Regions from separate parts of the Oceanibaculum nanhaiense genome, predicted to be linked through region 1. Evidence: predicted binding sites of a transcription regulator. Region 1 holds the regulator's gene; the other holds the start of a gene.

Region 1 (14,568 bases):
TTTGCAGAAATCAGCGACGATGCAGCGCCAGCAATCCGGCTTGCGCGCCTTGCAGATATAGCGGCCGTGCAGAATCAGCCAGTGATGGGCATGCCGCAAATAGGGCGCGGGAATGCGCTTCTCCAGCCCCAGCTCAACCGCCAGCGGCGTCTTGCCGGGGGCGAGGCCGGTGCGGTTCGAGACCCGGAAGAGATGCGTGTCGACGGCGATGGTCGGCTGGCCGAAGGCGATGTTCAGCACTACGTTCGCGGTCTTGCGGCCAACCCCGGGTAGTGCCTCCAGCGCCGTGCGGTCGGCCGGCACCTCGCCGCCATGCCGCTCAATCAGCAGGCGGCTCATCTCGATGACGTTCTTCGCCTTGGAATTGAACAGGCCGATGGTCTTGATGTGCTGCTTCAGTCCCGCCTCGCCCAGCGCCAGCATCTTTTCCGGCGTATCGGCGATGGGGAACAGCTTCGCGGTCGCCTTGTTCACCGACACGTCGGTCGCCTGCGCCGACAGCGCGACCGCCACCAGCAGCGTATAGGGGTTCACATAGTCGAGCTCTCCCACCGGTTCCGGATTGGCGTCCTGGAGCCGGGCGAAAAACCCCTCGATATCGGCCTTGGTCATGCGTGCCATGAGTGGCTTTCTAGCCGGGGTGCGGGCAGCGGGCAAGACGGCTCATGGCGGGGGTTAACGGGGCGGGCTTTACGCACCCCTCCGACAATCCTACCTTTGATCCCATGGAGATCGCGGAAACCCCGGAGAGCGGCGCGGCGCGCCGGCTCTATTTCGATGCGACGCTGACGCCGCACCGCAGCCTGCCGCCTGCCGGCTTCTATCTGCTGATGGGCGCGGTTGGCGGCGTGTCGCTGACCATGGGGATCATGTTCCTGCTGATCGGCGCCTGGCCGGTTTTCGGCTTCCTCGGGCTCGATGTCGCCCTGCTCTATTTCGCTTTCAGAATGAATTACCGCGCGGCGCTGGCCCGCGAGACCGTCCGGCTCGACGAGTCGGAGCTGACGGTGCAGCGATTCAGCCCGTCCGGTCATGAGCGGCGCTGGAGTTTCCAGCCCTACTGGCTGAAGGTGCGGCATGAGGCGGCCAGCGAGTATCCGGTGCCGCTGGTGCTGGCGAGCCATGGCAGGCAGCTGGAGATCGCCAGCTTTCTGAGCCAGCCGGAGAAGACAGAACTGGCGGAAGCGCTGCGCGAGGCGCTTCAGCGCAGCCGCGCGCCGGATCTGGGTTAGTTAAGCCCCAACACGTCATCCATGCCGTAGAAGCCAGGCGCGCGCCCACGGGTCCACAGCGCGGCGCGCAGCGCTCCATCGGCGTAGATGGTGCGGTTGCTGGCCTTGTGGGTGAGTTCGATGCGCTCGCCCTCGGCCGCGAACACCACCGTATGGTCGCCGACCACATCGCCGCCGCGCAGTACGGCGAAACCGATATCGCCGGGGGTGCGCGGCCCGGTATGGCCATCGCGGGCGCGTTGCTGCACTTCGGCTAGATCGACACCCCTGCCGGCCGCCGCGGCCTCGCCCAGCCCCAGCGCCGTGCCGGAGGGGGCATCGACCTTGCGGCGATGGTGCATCTCAACAATTTCGATATCGTAATCATTATCCAGCACGGCGGCGATCTGGCGCGTCAGCGCGAACATCAGATTTACGCCGATGCTCATATTCGGAGCGAAAACCAGCGGGATTTTCTGGGCCTGCAGCTGCAGCGCCGTGCGATCCGATTGGGTGAGGCCGGTGGTGCCGACCACCAGGGCGGTGCCGTGGCGGGCGGCCAGTTCGGCATGCGCCAGGCTGGCGGCTGGGGCGGTGAAATCGATGATCGTTTCGGCAGCGGCGAAAAGTGCCTCGGCATCCTCGGTGATCGGGACGTCCAGCGCCTCGATTCCGGCAACCAGCCCTGCATCCTTGCCGATATGCGGCGTGCCGGGTCGGTCGGTGGCACCAACCAGCACGGTCTTGTCCGAGCGCGCCACGGCCTGGATGAGCATGCGGCCCATGACGCCGCCGGCACCGACGATTCCGATCTTCATGGCCGTCATTTTCTTCCCCCTGCCCGGTAGCGCCTTGCTTGACGCCCGTTATAACCGGTTTTCCGGTGGATTACCAAGCGGCACTTCCGGTCCATGACGGTGTGATCGCGTGGCGGGGCCGGCACTCCGAATTTTCGGGCTGTTCGGGGTTGGCGGGAAATGTTATTTGAAATATATGATAAATTCTTCTCGATATGCTGACCAGAACCGAGGGTTTCCGGTATGATCGACATTCGTTGCCTCTGTCTTGGCGTGCTCAGTCTGGGCGATGCCACCGGCTATGAGATCAGAAAGCGGCTGAAGGACAGTTTCGGCCCCTATCAGGGCATGAGCTATGGCGCGCTGTACCCGGCGCTGGCGAAATTACTGGCCGCTGCCGAGATCGAGAGCCTGGATGGCGACAAGGTGTCGGCGCTCGATAAGCGGACCTATCGGCTGACCGAAAAAGGACGGGAATCCTTGCATTCCAGCCTGATTCGCGCAAAGGGCCAGGAACAGACCCGCTCCGAATTCCTGGCCGCCATGTTCTTTGCCGACATGCTGGATCGGGACACGCTGGACCGGCTGCTGGATGAGCGGCTGGCGGAATCGCGCGGTGTGCTGGCGCATTTCCAGACCTATCGCGGTAGTCCGCCGACCGAAGGCCAGCGTTTTGTCGCCCGCTTCGGCCAGGTGATGGCGCGCGCCGCTATCGACTTCCTGCAGGGCGAAGGCCGCGCCATCGTGAATGCGATCGAACGCGACCGCAAAGCCCGCTAGGGCGATGCAGATAGCTGGATAGGGCGCCGAGTTGCGGTATTACCTCTCGATAGATCAAATACTTATCTTGGACTACGGTATCATGGCGTCAGCGCTCCCGCAGGTGAAGGGCGCTTCCCTGAAAGGCTGAATTCCGGCACATAAAAAAGCCGGGGAGCAGCAGCGCTACCCCCCGGCGATACCGCGATAATGCGGGTGTGAGGACTAGTCTCGCAGGTCTTCCCACAGCTCCTTCACCTTGGCGAAGAAGCCGGCGGATTCCGGGTTGGTCTTGTCGTGGTTGCCGCTTTCCTCGAACTGCTTCAGCAGCTCCTTTTGCTGCTTGGTCAGGCTCACCGGGGTCTCGACAGTAACTTCAATATAGAGATCGCCGCGCAGATTGCTGTTCAGCACGGTCATGCCCTTGCCGCGCAGGCGGAACTGATGGCCGTTCTGGGTGCCCTCGGGCACGCTGACCTTCACCCGCTTGCCTTCCAGTGTCGGCACCTCGATGGAGCCACCCAGCGTGGCCTTGGTCATCGGGATCGGCACCCGGCAATGGATGTCCGCCCCATCGCGCTGGAAGAAGCGGTGCGGGGCGATGGTCAGGAAAATATAGAGATCGCCGGTGGCGGCGCCGCGCAACCCGGCCTCGCCCTCGCCGGACAGGCGGATGCGCGTGCCTTCCTCGACGCCGGCCGGGATGGAGACGGAGAGGGCCTTCTCGCGCTGCTGGCGGCCGCTGCCACCGCAGGAACGGCACGGATTCTCGATCACCTTGCCGGCACCGCCACAGGTCGGGCAGCTGCGCTCGATGGTGAAGAAGCCCTGTTGCGCACGCACCTTTCCGGCACCGGCGCAGGTCGGGCAGGACACCGGCTGGGAGCCGGCCTCGGCGCCGCTGCCATCGCAGGCTTCGCAGGCCACGGAGGTCGGGATGCGGAGTTCCTTGGTGGCGCCGGCGAAGGCGTCCTCCAGGGTGATTTCCAGATTGAGCCTAAGGTCGGCGCCGCGGCCACGCTGGCCGCCGCGGCCACGCTGGCCGCCCATGAACTCGCCGAACATCTCGTCGAAGATATCGGCAAAGCCGCCGCCGAAATCGAAGCCGCCGGCGCCGCGCCCGTTGCCGCGCGGGCCGCCGCCATTCTCGAAGGCGGCGTGGCCGAACCGGTCATAGGCCGCGCGCTTTTCCTCGTCCTTCAGGACGTCATAGGCCTCGTTCACTTCCTTGAAGCGTGCCTCGGCCTCGGGATCGTCCGGATTGCGATCCGGATGATATTGCATGGCGAGCTTGCGGTAGGCCCGCTTCAGCCCGTCCTTGTCGGCCCCGCGATCGACGCCGAGTGTCTCGTAATAGTCCCGCTTCGCCATTGTTTAGCGGCCCCTGGACTGACGATGAGTAGGCACCGCGACCTCCGGGGATGATGCCCCGGAGGTCACAGGCATTTCGGTTGCGTAACGGACTGTGCCGTTCGCGGTCATCGGACTTTAGGCCGACTTCTTGCGGTCCTCGTCGTCCACTTCCTCGAAATCGGCGTCGACGACCTTGTCGTCGCCCTTGGCCGCCGCGTCGCCGCTGCCGGCATCGCCGCCGCCCTCGCCATCACCGGAGCCACCGGCCCCGCCATCCTGCTGGGCCTTGTACATGGCTTCACCGAGCTTCATGGCGGATTGTGCCAGCTTCTCGGTCTTTTCCTTGATGAGGGCCGCATCGTCGCCGGCCATGGCTTCCTTCAGCGCGGCGATATCGGCCTCGATTGCCGATTTCTCGTCGGCACCGATGTGGCTGCCATGCTCGGCCAGGTTCTTTTCGGTGGTGTGCACCAGCGATTCGGCGTGGTTGCGGGCTTCCACCGCCTCGCGCCGCTTCTTGTCCTCGGCGGCGTTGGCCTCGGCGTCCTTCACCATCTGCTCGATATCGGCATCGGACAGACCGCCCGAGGCCTGGATGCGGATGGCCTGCTCCTTGTTGGTCGCCTTGTCCTTCGCCGAGACGTTCACGATGCCGTTGGCGTCGATGTCGAAGGTGACCTCGATCTGCGGGATGCCGCGCGGCGCCGTCGGCAGGCCGACCAGATCGAACTGGCCCAGCATCTTGTTGTCCGCCGCCATTTCGCGCTCACCCTGGAACACCCGGATGGTCACCGCCGTCTGATTATCCTCGGCGGTCGAGAACACCTGGCTCTTCTTGGTCGGGATCGTGGTGTTGCGGTCGATCAGGCGGGTGAATACGCCGCCCAGCGTCTCGATGCCCAGCGACAGCGGGGTCACGTCGAGCAGCAGGACGTCCTTCACCTCGCCCTTCAGCACCGCACCCTGAATGGCCGCACCCACGGCCACCACCTCATCCGGGTTGACGCCGCGATGCGGCTCGCGCCCGAAGAAATTCTTCACAGTCTCGAGGATCTTCGGCATGCGGGTCATACCGCCGACCATGATCACCTCGTTCACCTCGCCGGCGGTGATGCCGGCATCCTTCAGCGCCGCCTTGCAGGGCTCGATGGTGCGCTTCACCAGATCATCCACCAGCGCTTCCAGCTTGGCGCGCGACAGCTTCATGGTCAGATGCTTCGGACCAGACTGGTCGGCGGTGATGAAGGGCAGGTTGATCTCGGTCTCGGTGGTGCTGGACAGCTCGATCTTCGCCTTCTCGGCGGCTTCCTTCAGGCGCTGCAGCGCCATCTTGTCGCCACGCAGGTCGATGCCGGCTTCCTTTTTGAACTCGTCGGCCAGGTACTGGATGATCCGGCTGTCGAAATCCTCGCCGCCCAGGAAGGTGTCGCCATTGGTGGACTTCACCTCGAACACGCCGTCGCCGATCTCCAGGATCGACACGTCGAAGGTGCCGCCGCCAAGGTCATAGACCGCGACGATGCCGCTGCCCTTCTTTTCCAGGCCATAGGCGAGCGCTGCGGCGGTCGGCTCGTTGATGATGCGCAGCACTTCCAGCCCGGCGATCTTGCCGGCGTCCTTGGTGGCCTGACGCTGGGCGTCGTTGAAATAGGCCGGGACGGTGATGACCGCCTGCGTGACCTTCTCGCCCAGGTGGTTCTCGGCGGTTTCCTTCATCTTCTGCAGGATGAAGGCGCTGACCTCGCTGGGGCTGTACTTCTTGCCGCGGCTCTCGACCCAGGCGTCGCCATTATCCGCCTTCACGATCTTGTAGGGGACGAGGCCCTTGTCCTTCTCCACCATCGGGTCGTCGATCCGGCGGCCGACGAGGCGCTTGATCGCGAACAGGGTGTTTTCCGGATTGGTTACTGCCTGGCGCTTCGCCGGCAGACCGACCAGGCGTTCGCCGCCCTCGGTAAACGCGACCATCGACGGCGTGGTGCGCATGCCTTCCGCGTTCTCGATAACGCGGGCATTGCCGCCTTCCATCACGGCGACGCAAGAGTTGGTCGTACCAAGGTCGATGCCGATAACTTTGGACATGCTCTATTTCCTTTCTTCAGCAGGGCTCACTCGGCCCGTCAAGGCACCGGTCGGAGCCCCCTTATGCGATGGGGTTAAGCTGACCTGACGGAACTGCAAGGGTATATAGGCAGCAGTACTTGGCGCTGCAACGGTGAAAATCCGCCAATTCAGACGCAAAAACCGGCAAAACCGCACATGATCGTCTCTGCGAGCTACCGTACCGACATTCCGGCTTTCTATGGCGAGTGGTTCCGGGAACGGCTGCGCGCGGGCCATTGTATGGTCGCCAATCCCTATGGCAGCAGGCCTTACAGGGTGGCGCTCACGGCGGATGCCGTGGACGGCTTCGTGTTCTGGACGCGTAACGTCGCACCCTTCCTGCCGGCGCTCGAAGAGGTCACGGCGCGGAGGCTGCCTTTTATCGTCCAGTACACGGCGACCGGCTATCCGCGCGAGTGGGAGCGCGCCACCCTGCCGGCCGATGCCGCCATCGCCCAGATGCGCGCGATGGCGACGGCCTATGGGCAGCGTGCGGTGGTCTGGCGCTATGATCCGATCCTGTTCGCCGACGGGATGGGTGCGGACTGTATGGATGCCGACTGGCATCGCACCACTTTCCGCCGGATGGCGCAGGCGCTTGCCGGGGCGGTGGACGAGGCGGTGGTCTCGATCCTCGCTCCCTATCGCAAGGCCGTGCGCAATCTGGATCGGGCGGCGCAGCGTCACGGCCTGGCCTGGCGCGTGCCGGAACCGGCGGAATCGTCGGCATTGCTGACCGATCTTGCGGAGATCGCGAAGGATGCGGGCATGCGGCTCACGCTGTGCGCCCAGCCCGACCGGCTGACGGATGGCCTCTCGCCTGCCGCCTGCATCGATGCAGGGCGCCTGTCGGATGTCGCGGGCCGCGACATCGCGGCCCGGGTGAAGGGCAACCGGCCGGGCTGCCTGTGCGCCGAATCGCGGGACATCGGCGGTTATGACAGCTGCCCGCATGGCTGCACCTATTGCTATGCGGTTGCCGATCATGACAAGGCGCGGCGTCGCCACCGGGCGCATGACCCGGCGGCCGAAAGCCTGTTGCCGTAAAGCTTGGCGCCGAAAGGGCGACAGGTCAGGCAGAGGTATCGACGCGGTCGGCCGGCTTGGCCTCGCCCTTGGCGACGCCGACCATGGCGGCCTTCAGCAGCCGTTCATGGATGACATAGCCCGGCTGCAGCAGCTGCACGACGGCGCCTGCCGGCTGGCCGCTGTTCTCCACTTCGAACATGGCCTGGTGATAATTATAGTCGAAGGGCTCGCCCGGCTCGGGCGCCACCCGGCGCACGCCGTGCTTTTCCAGCGCCGCGAGCAGCACGCGCTCGGTCATCTCGACGCCTTCCATCAGCGCCTTCACGGCGGGCTCGTGCGCCGCCTCGGCCGGCACGGAAGACAGCGCCCGGCGCAGATCGTCGGCCACCCCGACCACGTCCCCGGCGAAATTGGCGATACCGAACTTGCGGTCCTGCTCGCGGTCGCGCTCGGCGCGCTTGCGCATATTGTCGATCTCGGCGACGGCGCGCAGCAGCTTGTCGCGGGTATCCGCCAGCTCCTGGGCCAGCGCCCGGGTGGCCTCATCGATCTCGGCGTCCCCGGCGGTGGAACCGGCCTCGTCCATGGCTTCCTGCGCCTCGGTCTCGGCGGTGGCGGTCACCTCCGGTTCCTGGGTTTCGGCGGCATCGTTCTGCGGATTGGTGTTCTGTGTCATGGTTCGCTGCTTGCTTCCGGTTTTCTTGAATCAGCCGATCATGCGGCCGATGGTCTTGGCCGTGTAATCGACCATGGGAATGATGCGGGCATAGTTCATCCGGGTCGGGCCGATGACGCCGATGGCCCCCAGCACCTGCTCGCGGCTGTTGGCGTAGGGGGCGACGATCATCGAGCAGCCGGCCAGGCCGAACAGCTGGTTCTCCGCGCCGATGAAGATCTGCACGCCCTCGCCCTTGTTCGTCGCCTCCAGGAGCCGCATCAGGCTTTCCTTGGTTTCCAGCGTCTGGAACAGGGTGCGGATGCGCTCCAGATCCTCCAGCGCGGTCACATCCTCCAGCAACCGCGCCTGCCCGCGCACGATCAGATAGCCTGAATCGTCACCGGCCGTCCAGGTCGCGAGCCCGGCCTCGACCACCTTCTGCGACAGCGAGTCGAGCTGCGCGCGGTGCTGTTCCAGCTCCTGCTGGATAAACAGCCTTGCCTCCTCGATGGTGCGGCCGTTCAGCCGTGCATTGACATAATTGCCCGCCTCCATCAGCGCCGAGGGCGGCATGCCGGCGGGCAGCTCGATCACCCGGTTCTCGACCATGCCATTGTCGGACACCATGACGACCAGCGCGCGGTCCGGCGCCAGGCTGACGAATTCCATGTGCTTCAGCCGGTCATCCTGCTTTGGCGCCATGACGAGGCCGGCGCAGTTCGCCAGGCCCGACAGGGTCGTCGTCGCCTGCTCCAGAACGTCGCCGAAGGAGCGGCCAAGCGCGGCGCACTTCGCCTCGATGGCGGTGCGTTCGTTCTCGGTCAGCCGGCCGACTTCCAGCAGGCCGTTCACGAACATACGCAGGCCGGCCTCGGTGGGCAGGCGGCCGGCCGAGGTGTGCGGCGCGAACAGCAGGCCGGCCGCTTCCAGATCGGCCATGACATTACGGATCGTCGCCGCCGACAGCGACAGATCGAGCCGGCGCGACAGGGTGCGCGAGCCGACCGGTTCGCCGGTTTCCATATAGGCATCAACGATGAGGCGGAATATCTCCCGCGACCGTTCATTCAGCTGACCGACCGCCGACATTGGTGGCGGCGTTGAAATTCCGTACAAATCCATGGCTTTCGGGTTGTTCGAAGCCCTCCGAATCTAGGTACGCCCCGGCACAGCGTCAATGTGTCCTCGACGCGCCGCGCGCATGGGGCTAGCTTGCGCGCCGAAAGCTGAAGACCAGTCAAGATCGTGGAGGACATTATGCGACCCTCGGGCCGTGCGCCGGATCAGATGCGCGCCGTTACCCTTGAGCCCGGTGCGTCCAAGTACGCCGAAGGCTCCTGCCTCGCCAAATTCGGCGACACACATGTGCTGTGCGCCGCCTCCATCGAGGATCGCGTGCCGCCGTTCCTGCGCAATGCCGGCAAGGGCTGGGTGACGGCGGAATACGGCATGCTGCCGCGCTCCACCCATACCCGCACGGACCGCGAGGCGGCAAAGGGCAAGCAGAGCGGCCGCACCCAGGAAATCCAGCGGCTGATCGGCCGTTCGCTGCGCGCCATCACCCGCACCGAGAAGATGGGCGAGATTACCATCAAGATCGATTGCGACGTGCTGCAGGCCGATGGCGGCACCCGCACGGCGGCGATCACCGGCGCCTATGTGGCGCTGTATCAGGCATTCCAGCATCTGCTGAAGCTTGGCATGATCAAGGAAATCCCGCTCAGCGATTCAGTGGCGGCGATTTCCTGCGGCATCTACAAGGGCCAGTCGGTGCTTGATCTGGACTATCCGGAGGATTCCGATTGCGGGGCTGATGCCAATTTCGTGCTGACCGGCACCGGCGGTATCGTCGAGGTGCAGGGCACCGCCGAGGGCGCGCCCTTCAGCCAGGCGCAGCTTGCCGAGCTGCTGGATCTCGCCAACAAGGGCGTGGCCGATCTGGCGATCCTGCAGCGCAAGGCGCTGGGACTGGACTGAGCCATGGCCCGCCGGTTCACGGAGAAGAAGCTGGTCATTGCCAGCCACAATCCCGGCAAGGTGCGGGAGATCGGTGATCTGCTGCGCGCCTTCGCGGTGGAGGTGGTGTCTGCCGGCGATCTCGGCATTTCCGAGCCGGAGGAGACCGGGACCACCTTTCGCGCCAATGCCGAGCTGAAGGCCCGGCATTCGGCGGAAGCCTCGGGCCTGCCGGCGCTGGCCGACGATTCCGGCCTCGCCGTCACCGCGCTGAATGGCGATCCCGGCATTTACTCCGCGCGCTGGGCCGGCCCGTCGAAGGATTTCGGCCTGGCGATGCAGAAGGTCGAGGACGCGCTGGCCGGCAAAACGGATCGCAGTGCCCGCTTCGTCTGCGCGCTGGCGCTGGCCTGGCCGGACGGCCATGTCGAGATTTTTGAGGGCACGGTCGCGGGCGGTCTGGTCTGGCCGCCGCGCGGGGACAAGGGCTTTGGTTATGACCCGATGTTCCGCCCGGCGGGCCAACCCACAGGCGAGAGCCTGACCTATGGCGAGATCGACCCCGACCAGAAGCACGCGACCAGCCACCGGGCGGCGGCGTTCCGGCAGTTGGTCGAGGCCTGCTTCAAGGCCTGAGATATGACGGCACCGGAAACGTCCCGTACCCCGGACAGTTTGGCCGTCTATGTCCACTGGCCGTTCTGCCGGTCGAAATGCCCCTACTGCGACTTCAATTCCCATGTCTCGGCCAGCATCGACCATGCGCGCTGGCGGGCGGCATTGCTGCGTGAGATCGATCATTATGCCGACCGCACGCCGGGCCGCACCGTCAGCTCGATCTTCTTCGGTGGTGGCACGCCTTCGCTGATGGAGCCGGCGACGGCGGCGGCGGTGATCGAGCAGATCGGCAAACGCTGGCGCCTTGACGATGGCGTGGAGATCACGCTGGAGGCCAACCCGACCTCGGTCGAGGCGGCGCTGCTGGCAGGCTTCCGCAGCGCCGGGGTGAACCGGGTCTCGCTCGGCGTGCAGGCGCTGAACGATGCCGACCTTAAATTCCTGGGCCGCGAGCATTCTGCGCGCGAGGCGCTGGAAGCGGTCGATATAGCCGCCCGGCTGTTCGATCGTTTCAGTTTCGATCTGATCTATGCCCGGCCCGGCCAGACGGTGGAAGCATGGGAAGCGGAGCTGCGCCAGGCACTGTCCCATGCGGTGGGCCATATCTCGGCCTATCAGCTGACCATCGAGGAGGGCACGCCCTTCCATCTGCGCCATGCCCGCGGTGAGTTCAAGATTCCCGACGAGGATACCGGCGCCGCCCTCTATGAGGCGACGCAGGCGGTGCTGGAACAGGCCGGCCTGCCGGCCTACGAGATTTCCAACCATGCAAGGCCGGGCGAGGAATCGCGGCACAACCTCGCCTATTGGCGCTATGCCGATTATGCCGGCATCGGCCCCGGCGCGCATGGAAGGCTGAGTATTGAGGGCGAGAAGCTGGCGACCCGCCAGCACCGCGCGCCGCAGATCTGGCTGGAGCGGGTGGAGCGCGACGGCCATGCCACCCAGGCCGAGCTGCCGGTACTCCCGGAAGAACGGCTGACCGAGATGCTGATGATGGGGCTGCGCACGGTCGAGGGCGTGCCGGCGGACCGCTTCATCCGCGAGACCGGCCAGGAGATGCGCGGCGCACTGGATGCGGAACGGCTGGATCGGCTGGTCGAAGGCGGGTTCCTGATCGCCGACGCGGTCGGCCTGCGCGCGACATCCGAGGGCCGCCAGCGCCTGAACGCCCTGCTGCCGGCGCTGCTGGGCTAAACCCTACCGTCCCCCCTTTATCGTCCGGGGGCGACGCGGCGGTAACTGAGCGCCTCCGCGATCTGGATACGGCCCACCTGCTCCACCCCGGCGAGGTCGGCCAGCGTGCGGGCGACGCGCATCACCCGGTGATAGCCGCGCGCCGACAGTTTCATGCGCTCCGCCGCCTCGGCCAGCAGCGCCTTGCCGGCGGCGTCGGGTGTGGCGACCTCCTCCAGCAGTGTGCCGTCGGCCTGCGCGTTCACCCTTATGTCCGTGCCGGTATAGCGTGTCCGCTGGATCGCCCGTGCCGCTGCGATGCGCGCCGCCACCTCGGCCGATCCCTCGCGCGGGCTGGGCAAGGCGAGGTCGGACGGGCTGACCGCCGGCACCTCGACATGCAGATCGATGCGGTCGAACAGCGGGCCGGAAATCTTCGACTGGTAGTCCAGCGCGCAGCGCGGTGCGCGCCCGCAGGTCAGCGCAGGATCGTCCAGATGGCCGCAGCGGCAGGGATTCATCGCCGCCACCAGCTGCACCCGGGCCGGATAGGTGACATGGGCATTGACGCGGGCGACCACGGCGCGGCCGGATTCCAACGGCTGGCGCAGCGATTCGAGGGTGCCGCGCGCGAATTCGGGGAGTTCGTCCAGGAACAGCACGCCGTTGTGGGCGAGGCTGATTTCCCCCGGCTTGGCGCGGATGCCGCCGCCGACCAGCGCCGGCAGCGAGGCGGAATGGTGCGGGTCGCGGAACGGCCGCCGCCGGCGCATCCGCCCGCCTTCCAGATGGCCGGCGATGGAATGGATCATGCTGACCTCCAGCGCTTCCGCTGGGTCGAGCGGCGGCAAAAGCCCCGGCAGGCGCTGCGCCAGCATCGACTTGCCGGAGCCGGGCGGCCCGATCATCAGGAGGTTGTGGCCGCCGGCTGCCGCCACCTCCAGCGCCCGCTTCGCCGTCTCCTGCCCCTTGATGTCGCGCAGATCGGGGTAGCGTTCTTCCTCCCCGGCCAGCAGCGCCTCGGGCGGGGTCAGCACCTGGGTGCCCTTGAAATGATTGATGAGGGACAGCAGCGTCGGCGCCGCCAATATCTCGATGCGCCCGGCCCAGGCCGCCTCGCCGCCGCAGGCCGCCGGGCAGATCAGCCCGCGATCCGCGGCGCTGGCGCCGATGGCGGCAGGCAGCACCCCGGCGACGGATGTTATGGAGCCGTCCAGTCCCAGCTCGCCCAGCACGGTATAACCGGATATCTCCTCACCCGGCAGCACGCCCATGGCGACCAGCAGCCCGACCGCGATCGGCAGGTCGAAATGGCTGCCTTCCTTCAGCAGGTCGGCGGGGGCGAGGTTCACCGTGATGCGCTTGGGCGGCAATGCCAGCCCCATGGCGCCAAGGGCGGCGCGCACCCGCTCCCGGCTTTCGCCGACCGCCTTGTCCGGCAGGCCGACGATGGTGAAGGCGGGAAGGCCGGCCGCCATCTGCACCTGGACATCGACCGGCAGCACCTCGATGCCCTGGAACGCGACCGTGTTGACCCGCGCGACCATCCGTCCTCCCCGCTGCTACCTGCGATGGTATGGGGCGCAGGGAGTTCGGGCCAGCGGAAAGTTTGTGGGGACTCAAGAATCCCTCGCCCCGGAAGGGGAGAGGGATTTTATATACGGCTGGAAACCAGCTTCTATGCCGACGCAACCCCGGTGCGGCTGGTCAGCTTGCCCTCGATGGCGTCCCAGATCTGCGCCGCCAGGCTGACACCGTCGAAACGGTCGATTTCCTGCAGGCCGGTCGGCGAGGTGACGTTGATCTCGGTCAGGTAATCGCCGATCACGTCGATGCCGACGAACAGCAGCCCGCGCTCGCGCAGGGCCGGGCCGATGGCGTCGCAGATATCCTGCTCGCGGCGGGTCAGCTGGCTGGCGATCGCCTTGCCGCCGGCATGCATGTTGGCGCGCGCCTCGCCATCGGCCGGGATGCGGTTGATGGCGCCCGCCGCCTTGCCGTCGATCAGGATGATGCGCTTGTCGCCCTGGCGGATTTCCGGCAGATAGCGCTGCACGATGATCGGCTCGCGGTAGAGCTGGGTGAAGGTCTCCAGCAAGGCCGAGAGATTCTCGTCATCCGGCTTGATGTGGAACACGCCGGAACCGCCATTGCCGAACAGCGGCTTCACGATGATGTCCTTGTGCTCGGCCCGGAAGGCGAGAATTTCCGCGCGGTCGGTGGTGATCAGCGTCGGCGGCATCAGATCCGGGAAATGGGTGACGAACAGCTTTTCCGGCGCGTTGCGCACATGGACCGGGTCATTCACCACCAGCGTGCCCGGATGCACATGCTCCAGGATATGCGTGGTGGTGATGTAGCTCATGTCGAAGGGCGGGTCCTGGCGCAGCAGCACGACATCCATGGTGGCGAGGTCGATGCTCTCAGGCGCACCCATGCTGGCGTGGTTGCCCTTCTCGCGCCGGACGGTCAGTGATCTTGCGCGGGCGATGGCGCGGTTGCCCTTCAGCGACAGATCCTGCGGCGTGTAGTGGAACAGCGCGTGACCGCGGCGCTGGGCTTCCAGCGCCAGCACGAAGGTGCTGTCGGCGTCGATATTGATCGGCTCGATCGGGTCCATCTGGATGGCGACGGCAAGGCTCATGGCCGGCATAACTCCCAAAGAGGAATGGTTTTGCCGGCACTATAGAGCCTCTTACCAAGCAACCCAATCGGGTTAGTTGCCGGCTTAGTTGTTGGTTTAATTCAGACGACCGCGCCAGGCCTGCAGCAGCGCCGCCGCCTCGTGCCGCTCCGTGCTGGACGGTGCCAGTTCGACGAAGCGCTCCAGCGCCTCGATGGCGGCACCCATGCGTTCCAGCCGGGCATTGATCAGCGCCGATTCGCGCCACAGCGGCACATGGTCCGG
Region 2 (14,568 bases), 260 kb from region 1:
GGCCAATAAAAGAATGCCGGCAATGGACCATGGAAACAGGTTCATGCCGGCACTCTAGAGTCTTTCTCGCTGTCGTGGAATCGCTGCGTTGCTGCCACTTACGCCGCGGCACGGACCCCGGCGGCGCGGACCTTCTCCGGCACATGGCTTTCGAACTGCTTGAAATTGGCCTCGAAGCGGCCGCGCAGATCGTGCGCGGTGCTGTCATAGGCGCCCTTGTCCGCCCAGGTCTGGCGCGGGTCGAGCACGTCCGTCGGTACGTCCGGGCAGTTCTCCGGCACCAGCAGGCCGAAATTCGGGTCCTGCCGCACGCCGGCCTGGGCCAGGGTGCCGTTCAGCGCGGCGGCCACCATGGCGCGGGTATAGGCGATCTTCATGCGCTCGCCGACGCCGGCCTTGCCGCCGCTCCAGCCGGTGTTCACCAGCCAGCATTTGGCGCCATGCTTGGCGATGCGGTCGCGCAGCATCTCGGCATAGACGATCGGGTGGCGCGGCATAAACGGGGCGCCGAAGCAGGTGGAGAAAGTGGCCTGTGGTTCGCTGCCCAGCCCCTTCTCGGTGCCGGCGACGCGCGCGGTGTAGCCGGACAGGAAGTGGTACATCGCCTGTTCCGGCGTCAGCTGGCTGATCGGCGGCAGCACGCCGAAGGCATCGGCGGTCAGCATCACGACATTGTCGGGATGGCCGCCGGTACCATCCAGGCTCATGTTCGGAATGAACTCGATGGGGTAGGAGGCGCGGGTGTTCTCGGTCAGGCTGGCATCGTCGAGATCGAGCTGCCGGGTTTCCGGATTGAACACCACATTCTCCAGGATGGTGCCGAAACGCTCGGTGGTGGCGTAGATCTCCGGCTCCGCCGCGCGCGACAGGCGGATTACCTTGGCGTAGCAGCCGCCCTCGAAATTGAACACGCCATTATCCGACCAGCCATGCTCGTCATCGCCGATCAGCGTGCGGGTGGAATCCGCCGACAGCGTGGTCTTGCCGGTGCCCGACAGGCCGAAGAAGATCGCCACATCGCCGCGCTGGCCGATATTGGCCGAACAATGCATCGGCAGCACGCCGCGCCCCGGCAGCAGGTAGTTCAGCAGGGTAAAGACCGATTTCTTGATCTCGCCGGCATAGGAGGTGCCGCCGATCAGCACGATCCGCTTCGCCATATCGACCAGGATGAAGGTTTCCGAGGCCAGGCCGTCGGCGGCGCCGCGGGCCATCAGGTTCGGCACGTTCAGGATGGTGAATTGCGGTTCGAAATGGGCCAGTTCCTCGCGCTTCGGCTGGATGAACATGTTGCGCGCGAACAGATTGTGCCAGGCGGTCTCGGTGACGACGCGCACCGGCAGCCGGTAGTCGGGATCGGCGCCAGCGAAGCAATCCTGCACGAAGACCTCGCGGTTCTGCAGGTAGGCGAGCGCCCGGTCCAGCATGATGTCGAACCGTGCCTGGTCGATCGGCTTGTTCACCTCGCCCCAGTTGATGTTGCCGCGCGAACCCGGCTCATCGACGAAGAACTTGTCCTTCGGCGCGCGCCCGGTGTGCTTGCCGGTATTGGTGATCAGAGCGCCGCCGGCGCCCAGCACGGCTTCGCCGCGCCGGATCGCCGCTTCGTACAGGGCTGCCGTGGCGAGGTTCCAGTGGGCGGCCTTGAGATTGACGAGGCCATGGGTGTCGAGGCCATGCTTGCTGGCCGGTGCACCGATGATCTGCACGGGTGGGGTCTCCTCCGATGGCTTTTTTTGTATGGCAACCGTAACGGCCACCATGAATTAGCGTTCCATAGACAGATAGCGGGCCGACGCGGCGGCGCGCAATCTTCTTGTCAGGAATGTTCGCTGTCGTCGGTGAGGAGGGTTGCTCGCGGTGTGGCACGGGCCCGCTGGACCAGCCGCACCAGCGCGGCGCGGGCGCTCCCGGCGTCGCCGACCGGGGCTTCGTCCCAATCCATGAAAGCCAGCCGGGCGACGGTGCCGGTGCGCCGCAGATCAACGCCTTCCGGGTCGATGCCGGTCATCCGCCAGCCCGTGCCATCGAGGCCCAGCAGCCGCGCGGCATAGAGCTCGAGCGCATCGGCATGGTCTGCGTTCATATGGGCGACGATCTCCGCCTCGGCGGCGGCCAGCGCAGCATGCGGTGTGGCATCGAACAGCAGCGCGCTGGAGTCGATCCAGTGAATCCGGCCGAAGCCGGCGACCAGATGGGCGCGTGTCACGTCCATGCGGTAGAGGCGGAAATCCGTGAAGCCGGCATAGAAGGATGCCGGGGGATGGCGGGCGATATAGCGCGCCAGCAGGGCATCGTCCTCGACGGGCGCGATGCGGCCCTGCAGGCTGACCCGCGCGCCGGTCAGCGGCTCATCGAGGCCGGCCGTGCCGTCGATCAGCAGCGAGGCGCGCGGGTCAGCCTGCAGGTTCTTCGTGTGGTCGGCAAGGTCGGACAGTAGCAGCAGGGGCTGTGCCGCGTGATCCAGCGCGATCATCACCAGCGAGGCGTAGGGCCAGCCCTCCGCGCCGTTCAAGGCTGTGGCCAGGACGGCGCGGTCGGCGGTGCGGATCAAGCGCCGGGCGGCGTCGCCCGGCGGCTCTTGCGACATGTCAGTGGGTGCGGACCTTGCCATGGTCCATCTTGCTGCCATCGGCGCCGATCGGCAGCACCTCGGCGGTGATTTTCACCGGCCCGGCATCGCGATAGATCAGCACCAGCTCGAAGCTGTCGCCGGGGACCAGCTGTTTCTTGAGGCCCATCAGCATGATGTGCAGCCCGCCCGGCTGGAACACGACCGGCGTGCCCGGCTCGACATCCACACCACCCTCGACGCGACGCATGCGCATCACGTTGTTTTCCATCAGATGGGTATGGATCTCGACGCGCTCGGCGACATCGGAGGCGACATCGAGCAGGCGGTCGGCCTTCGCCGTGTCGTTGGTCAGAATCATGTAGGCGGCGCCATTCTTGGCGCCGGGCGGGGTCGCGCGGGCCCAGACATTGGTGGCCTCCACATGATTGTGGTGGGCGACCGCCAGTGGCGGCACTGCCATCAGCGCAAGAACGAAAACCAGAAACCGGGGAACGAAACGCATGAATCACCATTAGTCTTGTCGTGGACAGCTATTTCGCAGAATTGCCGGAAATTTCGTGCCCGGCAATCGGTCAAAGCGCCGCATCGCGATCGGTTTATTTGGCGGGCTTTCTGGTAATTTTATGCGGGAATGCCTAAATCCGGTCATTATTATTGCGCAAAAGGCGGGACGCCGGACCGCTATCCCAGTATGGTCCGGCCCGGTATGGTCCGGTGCGCGCGTGCATGGCGGCGTGCATATCGAATAGGGGAGCATGACAGTGGCTCAAACGATCGCCTTGGTCGATGACGACCAGAATATCCTGACGTCGGTGCAGATGGCCCTGGAGGCCGAGGGCTTCGATGTGCGTGCCTATGCGGATGGCGAGGAGGCGCTGCTCGGGATCAGCCAGCGCCCGGTCGATCTGGCCGTGCTGGACATCAAGATGCCGCGCATGGATGGCATGGAGCTGCTGTCCAAGCTGCGCAAGAAGACGGCGATGCCGGTGATCTTCCTCACCTCGAAGGATGATGAGGTGGACGAGGTGCTGGGCCTGCGCATGGGGGCGGACGACTACATCACCAAGCCGTTCTCGCAGCGCCTGCTGATCGAGCGTATCCGCGCGCTGCTGCGCCGCCAGGAACTGGCGCAGGATACCGGCGACCAGAGCAAGGAGAATGTGGTCGTCCGCGGCGAGCTGGTGCTCGACCCGCGCCGCCACATGTGTACCTGGAAGGGCGGGCCGGTCAATCTGACGGTAACGGAATTCCTGATCCTGAAGGCGCTGTCGCAGCGCCCCGGCCATGTGAAGAGCCGCGACCAGCTGATGGATGCGGCCTATGGCGAATCGATCTATGTCGACGACCGTACCATCGACAGCCACATCAAGCGGCTGCGCAAGAAATTCAAGGTGGTGGACGACGATTTCCAGGAAATCGAGACGCTGTATGGTGTCGGCTACCGGTATCGCGAAAGCTGAACGCCGTTTCGGTGCGGCGGCATGGCGCGGCGGACCGGTAGGCTATGGGCAGACAAGACAGGCCGATGACGACGCAAGCGACGACGCCAGAAATGCCAGAAATAACGGATGCGATGGCGGATAAGGCATCAGGGGCAGCCTCCGGGAGCGCACCCGGGAGCGCGTCCGCTGAGGGCGCGTCGCGTCCGGAGCGGGACGAACTGTCGGCCGCCGAGGTCGAAACCAGGCTGCGCCGCCGCCGGAAATGGCTGATCTCGCCGCTGACCCTGCGCATCATGGCGATCAATTTGCTGGCGCTGGCGATGCTGGTGGGCGGGGTCTTCTATGTTGATGAATACCGCCGCAGCCTGATTGTTGCCGAGTTGCAGAACATGCGCCTGCAGGCCGAATTGCTGGCCGGCGCGCTGGGCGCCACCGTCGTGCAGAATGTCGGCGACGATTCCGTGGTCATGTCGCCCGATCTGGCGCGCCAGCTGGTGCGCCGGTTCGAGCCACCGCCCGGCGTGCGCATCCGCGTCTTTCTGCCGACGGGCGAGCTTGCCGCGGACAGCCGGATGCTGCGCGGTCCTTACGGCGTGGTGCAGATCGAGCCGCTGCCGCCGATCGGCGCGACCGCCAGCCTTGGCGAGCGGGCACTGAACGCGGTTTATGACTGGATCGTCGGCTGGCTGCCGGCTGACGAGCATCTGCCGCCCTACAGGGAAGCGCCGCTGCAGACCGCCCTGGATTATCCCGAGGTGCTGGAGGCGCTGCAGGGCGAGGCGGCCTATGCGCGCCGGCGCCTGCCGGAAGGCCGCATGCATCTGTCGGTGGGGGTGCCGGTGCAGAGTTATCGCCAGGTGCTCGGCGCCCTGGTGATCAGCGGCACCGACAAGAGTATCGAGGAGAATATCCGCGCGGTCCGGCTGGACATCATGAAGGTGTTTGCCCTGGTCTTTGCGGTGACGGCCCTGTTGTCCTTCTATCTGGCGCGCACCATCACCCGGCCCATCGAGAGGCTGGCGGCGGCGGCCGAACGGCTGCGCCTCGGCATGAACCGGCAGCACAAGATTCCCGATTTCCGGAAACGCCGTGACGAGATCGGCGAATTGTCCGGCACGCTGATCGCCATGACCGATGCGCTGTGGCAGCGCCTCGACGCTATCGAGCGGTTCGCCGCCGATGTGGCGCATGAGATCAAGAATCCGCTGACCAGCCTGCGCAGTGCGGTGGAAACCGCATCGCGGGTGAAGGATGCCGGACAGCAGCAGAAGCTGATGGCCGTCATTCTTGACGACGTGAAGCGGCTGGACCGGCTGATCTCCGATATCTCGGACGCTTCACGCCTCGATTCCGAACTGTCCCGCGCCGACATGGAGACGGTGGATGTCGGCATCATGCTGACCACGCTGGTCGGCATTTATACCGCCGTGCCGAAGGAAGGTGGCCCGCGCTTCCGGGTGGCGCTGCCGCCGGGCGACAAGCTTCTGGTCACTGGCCTGGAAACCCGCCTGGGGCAGGTGGTGCGCAATCTCGTCACCAACGCGATCAGCTTCTCGCCGCCCGATGGCACCATCACCGTGACCGGCGGCCGGGAGGGCAGCTTCGTGGTGTTCACGGTGGAGGATGAGGGGCCGGGCATCCCGGAGAACAAGCTGGCGGACATTTTCAATCGCTTCTACACCGAACGGCCGAAAGGCGAGCGTTTCGGTACCCATTCCGGGCTGGGCCTCAGCATCTCCAAGCAGATCGTGGACGCCCATGGCGGTACCATCATCGCCGAGAATCGGATGGATTCGGCCGGGCAGGTCGTTGGCGCCCGCTTCACCGTGCGCCTGCCAAAGCAATAACCCATGCTGCTCCACGCCACGACCATCGCCCTGGACGGCCGCGCGGTGCTGCTGTGCGGTCCGCCGGGCAGCGGCAAGTCCGATCTCGCGCTGCGCGCTATCGATGCCGGCGCGGTGCTGGTGGCCGATGACCAGACCGCCCTGTCCGCCGAGCAGGACCAGCTCATTGCCCGCTGCCCGGAGACGATCCGCGGCCGGCTGGAGGTGCGCGGCCTGGGGATTGTGGACCTGCCCTGGCGCGACGCGGTTCCGGTCAGCCTCGTGGTCGATCTGGTGCCGCCGGACTCTCTCGAACGGCTGCCGGGACCGGCGGAACGCGCCTATCTGGGCATCCCCATACCGCTGTTGCGGCTGGCTGCCTTCGAGGCGTCCGCGGTCGTGAAGCTTCGGCTTGCGGTGGCGCGCCTGACGGGCGAATAATGCCGGCTCATGAGCGATTTGGCTAAAATCCCCGCTACGGCGGACGCGACCACTGACCGGGTTGTCCTCGTGACAGGCCTGTCGGGCGCCGGTCGTACGGCGTGCCTGAAGGCGCTGGAGGATATTGGCTACGAGGCCATCGACAATCTGCCCATCGGTCTTTTGCAGCTGCTGCTGGAAGGCGGCGGCGAGCTGGGCGGTATCCGGCGGCCGCTGGCCATCGGCGTCGATATCCGCACCCGCGACTTCGAGGTCGGCCGGCTGGTCGCGCTGATTGACGCCGCTCATGGCGCCACTTATGGCGCCCCTAACGGCGATTGCGCGCGCGACATCAGGCTGTTGTTCCTCGACTGCGACACGGAAGTGCTGGCGCGGCGTTTCACTGAGACCCGCCGCCGCCATCCGCTGGCTGCCGACCGGCCGGTGATGGATGGCATCCGGCTGGAACGCCAGCGCATCGCCCCCTTGAAGGAGCGCGCCGACCAGGTGATCGACACCAGCGCGCTGGCGCCGGGCGATCTGCGCCGGCGGCTCTGGACGGAATATGCGCTCGACCCGCGCCATGGCGTGACGCTGACCGTGCTGTCCTTTTCCTACCGGGAGGGGCTGCCGCGCGAGGCGGATCTGGTGTTCGACGTGCGCTTTCTGAAGAACCCGCATTACGATGCAGCACTCAGGCCGCTCGACGGTCGTGATCCGGCGGTGGCGCGGCATGTCGAATCGGACGCCGGCTTCCCTCCTTTCTTCGAACAGCTGACGGCGATGCTGGAACCGCTCTTGCCGCGCTACTACGAAGAGGGCAAAAGCTATCTGACCATCGCGCTGGGCTGCACTGGCGGACGGCACCGCTCGGTCTATGTCGCCGAAAGGCTGGCGGCATGGTTGCGCGAGGCCGGGCAGCAGGTGATCCTGGTGCACCGCGACATGGAACAGTGGGAGAGCCGCCAGAAGATCGGCCTTCCGTCGGGTGAGGCACAAACAAGCGAAAAGGAAGGCCCATGATTGGCATGGTGCTCGTAACCCACGGCCGTCTGGCCGTTGAATTCATCGCCGCGCTGGAGCATGTGGTCGGCAAGCAGCAACAGGTGGCTGCCGTCTGCATCGGGCCGGACGACGATATGGAACAACGCCGGCAGGAGATTCTCGACAAGGTCGGCGAGGTCGATGGCGGTTCCGGTGTGGTGGTGCTGACCGACATGTTCGGCGGCACGCCGTCGAACCTTGCCATCTCGATCATCGACAAGGCGCGCATCGAGGTTATCGCTGGCGTGAACCTGCCGATGCTGATCAAGCTGGCCAGCGTGCGTGGCACGGAAAGCCTGGCCAAGGCGGTTGAAAGCGCGCAGGAGGCGGGCTGCAAATACATCAATGTCGCCTCCAAGCTGCTGGCCGGGGAAACTTCGTGAGCGCAACCGAGGCGCTGCGCCGCAGCGTGACCATCGTGAACAAGCGCGGCCTGCACGCCCGCGCGGCTGCCAAATTCGTGAAGCTGAGCGAGAGTTTCGACGCCGACATCACTGTCTCGAAGGGCGGTGTGGAGGTGTCGGGCCTGTCGATCATGGGGCTGATGATGCTGGCCGCGGCACCGGGCTGCAGCATTGAGGTCACCACCCGCGGACCCGAGGCCGCCGCCGCGATGGCGGCGCTCGAAGAACTCGTCGCCGGCAAGTTCGGCGAGGAGTAAGGTTTTCATAACCATATAAAGATATCTTTATCCTTGCTGCCGCGCCGGGGCTCTGCTATAGCCCGGCGCAACAGCATATTTTCGTCTATAGCGTTCTTCAGGAGACAGCCGCGATGGGTTCTTTCACCGACTATAAGGTCGCCGATATCAAGCTGGCCGATTGGGGCCGCCGCGAGATCCGCATTGCCGAAACCGAGATGCCGGGCCTGATGGCGCTGCGCGAGGAATATGGCAACACGAAGCCGCTGGCCGGTGCGCGCATCGTCGGCTGCCTGCACATGACGATCCAGACCGCCGTGCTGATTGAGACGCTGACCCATCTGGGCGCCACCATCCGCTGGTCGTCCTGCAACATCTATTCGACCCAGGATCAGGCCGCCGCGGCCATTGCCGCCGCCGGCATCCCGGTCTTCGCCTGGAAGGGCGAGACCGAGGAGGAGTTCTGGTGGTGCATCGAGCAGACCGTGAAGGGCCCGGATGGCTGGACCCCGAACATGATCCTCGACGATGGCGGCGATCTGACCGTGCTGATGCACGACAAGTACCCCGAAATGCTGAACGATGTGCGCGGCGTCTCCGAGGAGACCACGACCGGCGTTCATCGCCTGTATGAGATGGCGAAGAAGGGCACGCTGAAGGTTCCGGCCATCAACGTGAATGACAGCGTCACCAAGTCGAAATTCGACAATCTCTATGGTTGCCGCGAAAGCCTGGTCGATGGCATCCGCCGCGCCACCGACGTGATGATGTCGGGCAAGGTCGCCGTGGTCTGCGGTTATGGCGATGTCGGCAAGGGCTCGGCCGCCTCGCTGCGCAATGCCGGTGCCCGCGTCATGGTCACCGAGATCGACCCGATCTGCGCCCTGCAGGCGGCGATGGAAGGCTTCCAGGTCGTGACCATGGAAGACGCCGCCCCGGTGGCCGACATCTTCGTCACCGCGACCGGCAACAAGGACATCATCACGCTGGACCATATGCGGGCCATGAAGGACCGCGCCATCGTCTGCAATATCGGCCATTTCGACACCGAGATTCAGATCGGCGCGCTGTCCAACTACAAGTGGGAAGAGGTCAAGCCGCAGGTTGACGAGGTTGTGTTCCCGGACAACAAGCGCCTGATCGTGCTGTCCAAGGGCCGCCTGGTGAATCTGGGCAATGCCACCGGCCACCCCAGCTTCGTGATGAGCGCTTCCTTCACCAACCAGGTCCTGGCGCAGCTGGAGCTGTGGAAGAACCACGCGAATTACGAGCGCAAGGTCTATGTGCTGCCGAAGCATCTGGACGAGAAGGTGGCGGCGCTGCATCTCGCCAAGGTCGGTGCCAAGCTGACCAAGCTGACCCCCGACCAGGCCAGCTATATCGGCGTTGACGAGCAGGGGCCGTACAAGGCGGACCAGTATCGCTACTGATCCTTCCCCCATCGGCTTTCCAAAAGGGCTGGCGCCTTGGCGCCGGCCCTTTTCTTTTCCAGGCCTTCGTTTTTCCGGATCAGTGCAGGCTGAGGCTCACATCGGCGTGCCGCAGCGACCCCGGGGTGATGAGCGGCGCCGAGCCGACCGTCACCGAATGCAGCTTGCCCTCCAGATTGCCCTGCCAGAAATCCAGAAATCTGTGCAGCACCGGGTAGGAGGGGGCCATGTCATATTCCTGCCAGATGAAGCTTTGCAGCAGCGTCGGATGGTCGGGCAGGTGATAGAGAATCTCGGCGGTGGTCAGACGGTAGCCGTCCAATTGTCGGATCAATCCACTCATCGGCAAAAGTCTCCCGGCTTCGGTGGAAAAATTTGCGTCCCTGTCTCTTTTCTGTAACTGTGCCGCCTCGTTTTTGACGCGGCAAGAAAATTGTTGTAGATCAAGGTGTTGTTAGCAGCTGGCCGGGAGTGCTAACAATTTGCGCAGCACGCCGCGCCGAGCCGGCGCAAAATCCCCGCCGACTCATTGCCTCGCATGTCTTGACAGGGAAAATCCGCTTTCCTATGTGTCTGGCACTCATCGGGGGAGAGTGCTAACGGGTCCACGCGCCCGGCCCCCTTCCCTTGAGAGTTGCAAATTCAGGCATATCCGCGCGGCAGCATTGACCGCGCGACATTGAGGAGGGTTACCCATATGAAGTTTCGGCCTCTGCACGATCGCGTGCTGGTCCGTCGGCTGGAATCCGAGGATAAGACCGCTGGCGGCATCATCATTCCGGACACCGCCAAGGAAAAGCCGATGGAAGGCGAAATCGTCGCCGTCGGTCCGGGCGCCAAGAATGAGCAGGGCGTGCTCAGCCCGCTGGATGTGAAGCCGGGCGACCGGGTTCTGTTCGGCAAGTGGTCCGGCACCGAGGTGAAGGTTGACGGCCAGGAGCTGTTGATCATGAAGGAAAGCGACATCATGGGCGTCATCGAAGGCGCCGCGAAGGGCAAGAAGGCCGCCTGAGGCGCCTCTCCCCCCGTCGCTTAATCAATCTATTTGAAGGAAGACATACATGGCTGCCAAGGAAGTAAAGTTCGGTGGCGAAGCGCGCACCAAGATGCTGCGCGGCGTCGACATCCTCGCCGATGCGGTGAAGGTCACGCTGGGTCCGAAGGGCCGCAACGTCGTCATCGATAAGTCGTTCGGCGCGCCGCGCATCACCAAGGACGGCGTCTCCGTCGCCAAGGAGATCGAGCTCACCGACAAGTTCGAGAACATGGGCGCCCAGATGGTGCGCGAAGTGGCCTCCCGGACCAACGACGTCGCCGGTGACGGCACCACCACCGCCACCGTGCTGGCCCAGGCCATCGTGCGCGAAGGCAACAAGTCGGTTGCCGCCGGCATGAACCCGATGGACCTGAAGCGCGGCATCGACCTCGCCGTCGCGGCTGTCGTCGAGGATCTGAAGAAGCGCTCCAAGAAGATCGCCACCTCCGCCGAGGTTGCCCAGGTCGGCACCATCTCGGCCAATGGCGAGCGCGAGATTGGCGAGATGATCGCCAAGGCGATGGAGAAGGTCGGCAACGAGGGCGTCATCACGGTCGAAGAGGCGAAGAGCCTGGAGACCGAGCTGGAAGTCGTCGAGGGCATGCAGTTCGACCGCGGCTACCTGTCGCCGTACTTCGTCACCAATGCCGACAAGATGAATGCGGAGCTCGAGAGCCCGTACATCCTGCTGCACGAGAAGAAGCTGTCCAGCCTGCAGCCGATGCTGCCGGTGCTGGAGGCTGTCGTGCAGTCCGGCAAGCCGCTGCTGATCATCGCCGAGGACGTCGAGGGCGAAGCGCTCGCCACCCTGGTGGTGAACAAGCTGCGCGGCGGCCTGAAGGTCGCGGCCGTGAAGGCGCCGGGCTTCGGCGATCGCCGGAAGGCGATGCTGGAAGACATCGCCATCCTGACCGGTGGCCAGGTGATCTCCGAGGATATCGGCATCAAGCTTGAGACCGTCTCGCTCGAGATGCTCGGCAAGGCGAAGCGCGTGCTGATCACCAAGGAAGAGACCACCATCGTCGATGGTTCGGGCAAGAAGAAGGACATCGAGGGCCGCGTCACGCAGATCCGCGCGCAGATCGAGGAGACCACCTCGGACTACGACCGCGAGAAGCTGCAGGAGCGTCTGGCGAAGCTGGCTGGCGGCGTTGCCGTCATCCGCGTCGGCGGTGCTTCCGAGGTCGAGGTGAAGGAGCGCAAGGACCGCGTCGATGACGCGATGCATGCGACCCGCGCCGCTGTCGAGGAAGGCGTGGTGCCGGGCGGCGGTGTTGCCCTGCTGCATTCGCTGAAGGCGCTCGACAAGGTGAAGCCGGCCAATGACGACCAGCGCGTCGGCGTTGAGATCATCCGCCGGGCGATCCAGGTTCCGGCGAAGCAGATCGCCGCGAACGCCGGCATGGACGGCGGCGTTGTCGTCGGCAAGCTGCTGGAGTCGACCGATCCGAGCTGGGGCTTCGACGCCCAGACCGGCGAGTACAAGGACCTGGTGAAGGCCGGTATCATCGACCCGACCAAGGTCGTGCGTACCGCCCTGCAGGATGCGGCCTCGGTCGCCTCGCTGCTCATCACCACCGAGGCGATGATCGCCGACAAGCCGGAGAAGAAGGCCGCTGGCGGCGCTCCGGACATGGGTGGCATGGGCGGTATGGGCGGCATGGGCGGTATGGACTTCTAAGTCCGGCCCATCCGAACAGAAGCAAAAGAACCCCGGCAGCCTTGGCTGCCGGGGTTTTTCTTTGCGCCCCGCCCCTGCAACCCGGCCACCCTCGCGTGTACTGTTCAGTCTGACGGCTCTGTGCTTTAGTATATTTTCGATTGCACACGTAATGAACAAAGGGGCTGAAAACACGACATCCCTGCCGGCAGCGGCAGGACCGAACAGCGCCAGGCAATGAAAAGACGCACGCGGCATCCGGAGAACCGGAGCTGACGATGCGATAATCGCGACAGGGAGGGCGCCACCGATGAAAGCAAGACAGATCCCGGATTCGCCGGGACAACCAGATGAATCGCCAGGGTTTCTGCTATGGCAGCTGGCCAATGCCTGGCAGCGGCAGATGCGCATCGTGCTCTCGCCGCTGGGCCTGACCTATGTCCAGGCAATGCTGCTGACCGCACTTTTGCGCCTCGAAGAGCGCGAGGCCATCACCGGCACGCCGATCACTCAGGGTGATCTGGCCCGGTTCTGCCAGGCCGATGCCACCATGACCTCTCAGGTGCTGCGCACGCTGGAGGCGAAAGGTCTGCTGGAACGCAGCCGCGGGGCGGATGCCCGCGCCCGGTTGCCGCGCCTGACGGCGGCCGGACGGGCGCTTGCCGAACGCGCCTTGCCGCTGGCTGAGGCGGTTGACCGCGAGTTCTTCGACCTGCCGAGGCAGAGCCGCAAGCCGATCTCGAACGACAGCGAACTCATGGTCGATCTGCGGATGCTCTGGGCCCGGCAGCGCGATAACGGCGAGCTGGCTTCCTGATGGCTGTACCGGGCCCCGGCTGCGTTTTCAGCCTGCGCCAGCGGCGCGCCGCGTCAGCTCCTCGTACAGGGCATCCGGCAGCATGACACCGTCGCGCGCCGCCGCTTCTTTCAGCACCTGCCGCCGTTCGCCGGGCAGCCGGGCGCCGGGCTGGCCCATGATCCGCGCGAACATCTCCTCGCCGCGACCGGCCACATCGCCGCCGCCGAAGCGCGCCGGGTCGAACAGCAGGATCATGTGGCCGACACGCGGCGGCGCGCCGGTCGGTTCGAAGAAGGAGGTGCCCTGATAGCCGAAGTTTGAGCCGGTCAGCGCGCCGCACAGCAGCTCCACCATCAGCGCCAGCGCCGATCCCTTGGCGCCGCCGATGGGCAGCACCGTGCCGGCCAGCGCAGCCGCTGAGTCGGTGGTGGGATTGCCATCCGCGTCGATGGCCCAGCCTTCCGGTATGTTCCGCCCTTCCTTCGCCGCCAGCACGATCTTGCCGCGCGCCGCGATGCTGAGCGACAGGTCGATGACCAGCGGCGGCCGGTCCTGGCGCGGAAAAGCGAAGGCGATGGGGTTGGTGCCGAACAGCCCCTGATTGCCGCCCCAGGGCGCCATGGCCTGCGGCGTGTTGGAGAAGGCCAGCGCGATATAGCCCTGCCGCGCCGCATCCTCGACCGGATGGCCGGCAACGCCGAAATGATGCGAATTGGCGATGCCGATGGCGGCGATGCCGCTCTCCGGCAGGATCGCATAGGCGGCCTCCAGCCCGGCATCAATGGCCGGGAAGGCGAAGCCGGTGCCGGCATCGACCCGGATCGTGGCGGCGGCGGTGCGTTCGACCGTCGGTTCGGCCAGACCGTCCGCCTTGCCGTTCAGCGCCTGCCCGGCATAGACCGGCGCGCGGGCGGCGCCGTGCGAGCTGATGCCCTCTGCCTCCGCCCGTGTCAGGGCGCGGGCCACGCTGTCGGCGGTGGCGGGCGCAACGCGGCTGTTCAGCATCACGTCACGGATCAACGCTTCCAGCTCAGGTAGGGAAAGACGGTGCGGCATGTGTCTCGATCTGTGGCGGGCAGGGTCGAAAGGATGTATGTCAGATGGTCACGCCACTGACAACTTGCCGAACGAAAACCGAGGGGGAAATCCGTGAGCCACGCCGATCTCGTGAAGCTGACCGCCGTCGAGGCTGTCGATCTGCTGAAAAAGCGCAAGGTCTCGCCGCTGGAGATGATCGATGCCGCCGCCGCCCGCATCGCCGAGGTGGACAAGACCGTGAACGCGCTGCCGACCCTGTGCCTGGACCGGGCGCGCGCGCAGGCGAAGCGGCTGGAATCCGAACCGGGCGACAAGAACTATGCCGGCTATCTCGCCGGGCTGCCGATCGCGGTGAAGGATCTGAACCCGGTGAAGGGTGTGCGCACCACCTATGGCTCGCCGATCTACAAGGATTATGTGCCGGATCATTCCGACCATATGGTGGAGATGCTGGACCGGCGCGGCGCCGTCACCATCGCCAAGTCGAACACACCGGAATTCGGCGCCGGCGCCAACACCTTCAACGAGGTGCTGGGCACCACGGTGAATCCGTGGGACACGCGGAAAAGCTGCGCCGGGTCTTCCGGCGGTGCGGCGGTGGCGCTGGCGACCGGCCAGGTCTGGCTGGCCACCGGCTCCGACCTTGGCGGCTCCTTGC

The links. Region 1 encodes HrcA, which represses chaperone genes, less so after heat shock. Its sites were predicted from a motif close to GTTAGCACTCNCCNNNGGNGAGTGCTAAC; they were not measured.
Region 2: a site for HrcA is predicted at 9,950-9,978, ahead of BKM74_RS01945 (co-chaperone GroES). Genes of this name have one in related genera too.

What each region holds. Positions count from the first base shown of each region.
Region 1 covers NZ_MPOB01000001.1:138,375-152,942, reverse strand. The annotation lists gene nth (endonuclease III) at 1-612, opposite strand, end outside; gene BKM74_RS00690 (DUF2244 domain-containing protein) at 726-1,232, shown strand; gene dapB (4-hydroxy-tetrahydrodipicolinate reductase) at 1,229-2,029, opposite strand; gene BKM74_RS00680 (PadR family transcriptional regulator) at 2,252-2,788, shown strand; gene dnaJ (molecular chaperone DnaJ) at 2,993-4,138, opposite strand; gene dnaK (molecular chaperone DnaK) at 4,256-6,202, opposite strand; gene BKM74_RS00665 (DUF1848 domain-containing protein) at 6,380-7,270, shown strand; gene grpE (nucleotide exchange factor GrpE) at 7,296-7,928, opposite strand; gene hrcA (heat-inducible transcriptional repressor HrcA) at 7,959-8,999, opposite strand; gene rph (ribonuclease PH) at 9,168-9,887, shown strand; gene rdgB (RdgB/HAM1 family non-canonical purine NTP pyrophosphatase) at 9,891-10,502, shown strand; gene hemW (radical SAM family heme chaperone HemW) at 10,506-11,681, shown strand; gene BKM74_RS00635 (YifB family Mg chelatase-like AAA ATPase) at 11,699-13,207, opposite strand; gene gshB (glutathione synthase) at 13,339-14,304, opposite strand; gene BKM74_RS00625 (SirB1 family protein) at 14,401-14,568, opposite strand, start outside.
Region 2 covers NZ_MPOB01000001.1:396,347-410,914, forward strand. The annotation lists gene BKM74_RS01885 (sensor histidine kinase) at 1-45, opposite strand, end outside; gene BKM74_RS01890 (phosphoenolpyruvate carboxykinase) at 99-1,709, opposite strand; gene BKM74_RS01895 (HugZ family pyridoxamine 5'-phosphate oxidase) at 1,820-2,614, opposite strand; gene BKM74_RS01900 (copper chaperone PCu(A)C) at 2,592-3,077, opposite strand; gene BKM74_RS01905 (response regulator transcription factor) at 3,337-4,035, shown strand; gene BKM74_RS01910 (stimulus-sensing domain-containing protein) at 4,149-5,864, shown strand; gene BKM74_RS01915 (HPr kinase/phosphorylase) at 5,868-6,284, shown strand; gene rapZ (RNase adapter RapZ) at 6,294-7,286, shown strand; gene BKM74_RS01925 (PTS sugar transporter subunit IIA) at 7,283-7,690, shown strand; gene BKM74_RS01930 (HPr family phosphocarrier protein) at 7,687-7,968, shown strand; gene ahcY (adenosylhomocysteinase) at 8,082-9,377, shown strand; gene BKM74_RS01940 (usg protein) at 9,457-9,720, opposite strand; gene BKM74_RS01945 (co-chaperone GroES) at 10,075-10,389, shown strand; gene groL (chaperonin GroEL) at 10,439-12,094, shown strand; gene BKM74_RS01955 (MarR family winged helix-turn-helix transcriptional regulator) at 12,384-12,890, shown strand; gene BKM74_RS01960 (Ldh family oxidoreductase) at 12,918-13,928, opposite strand; gene BKM74_RS01965 (amidase) at 14,022-14,568, shown strand, end outside.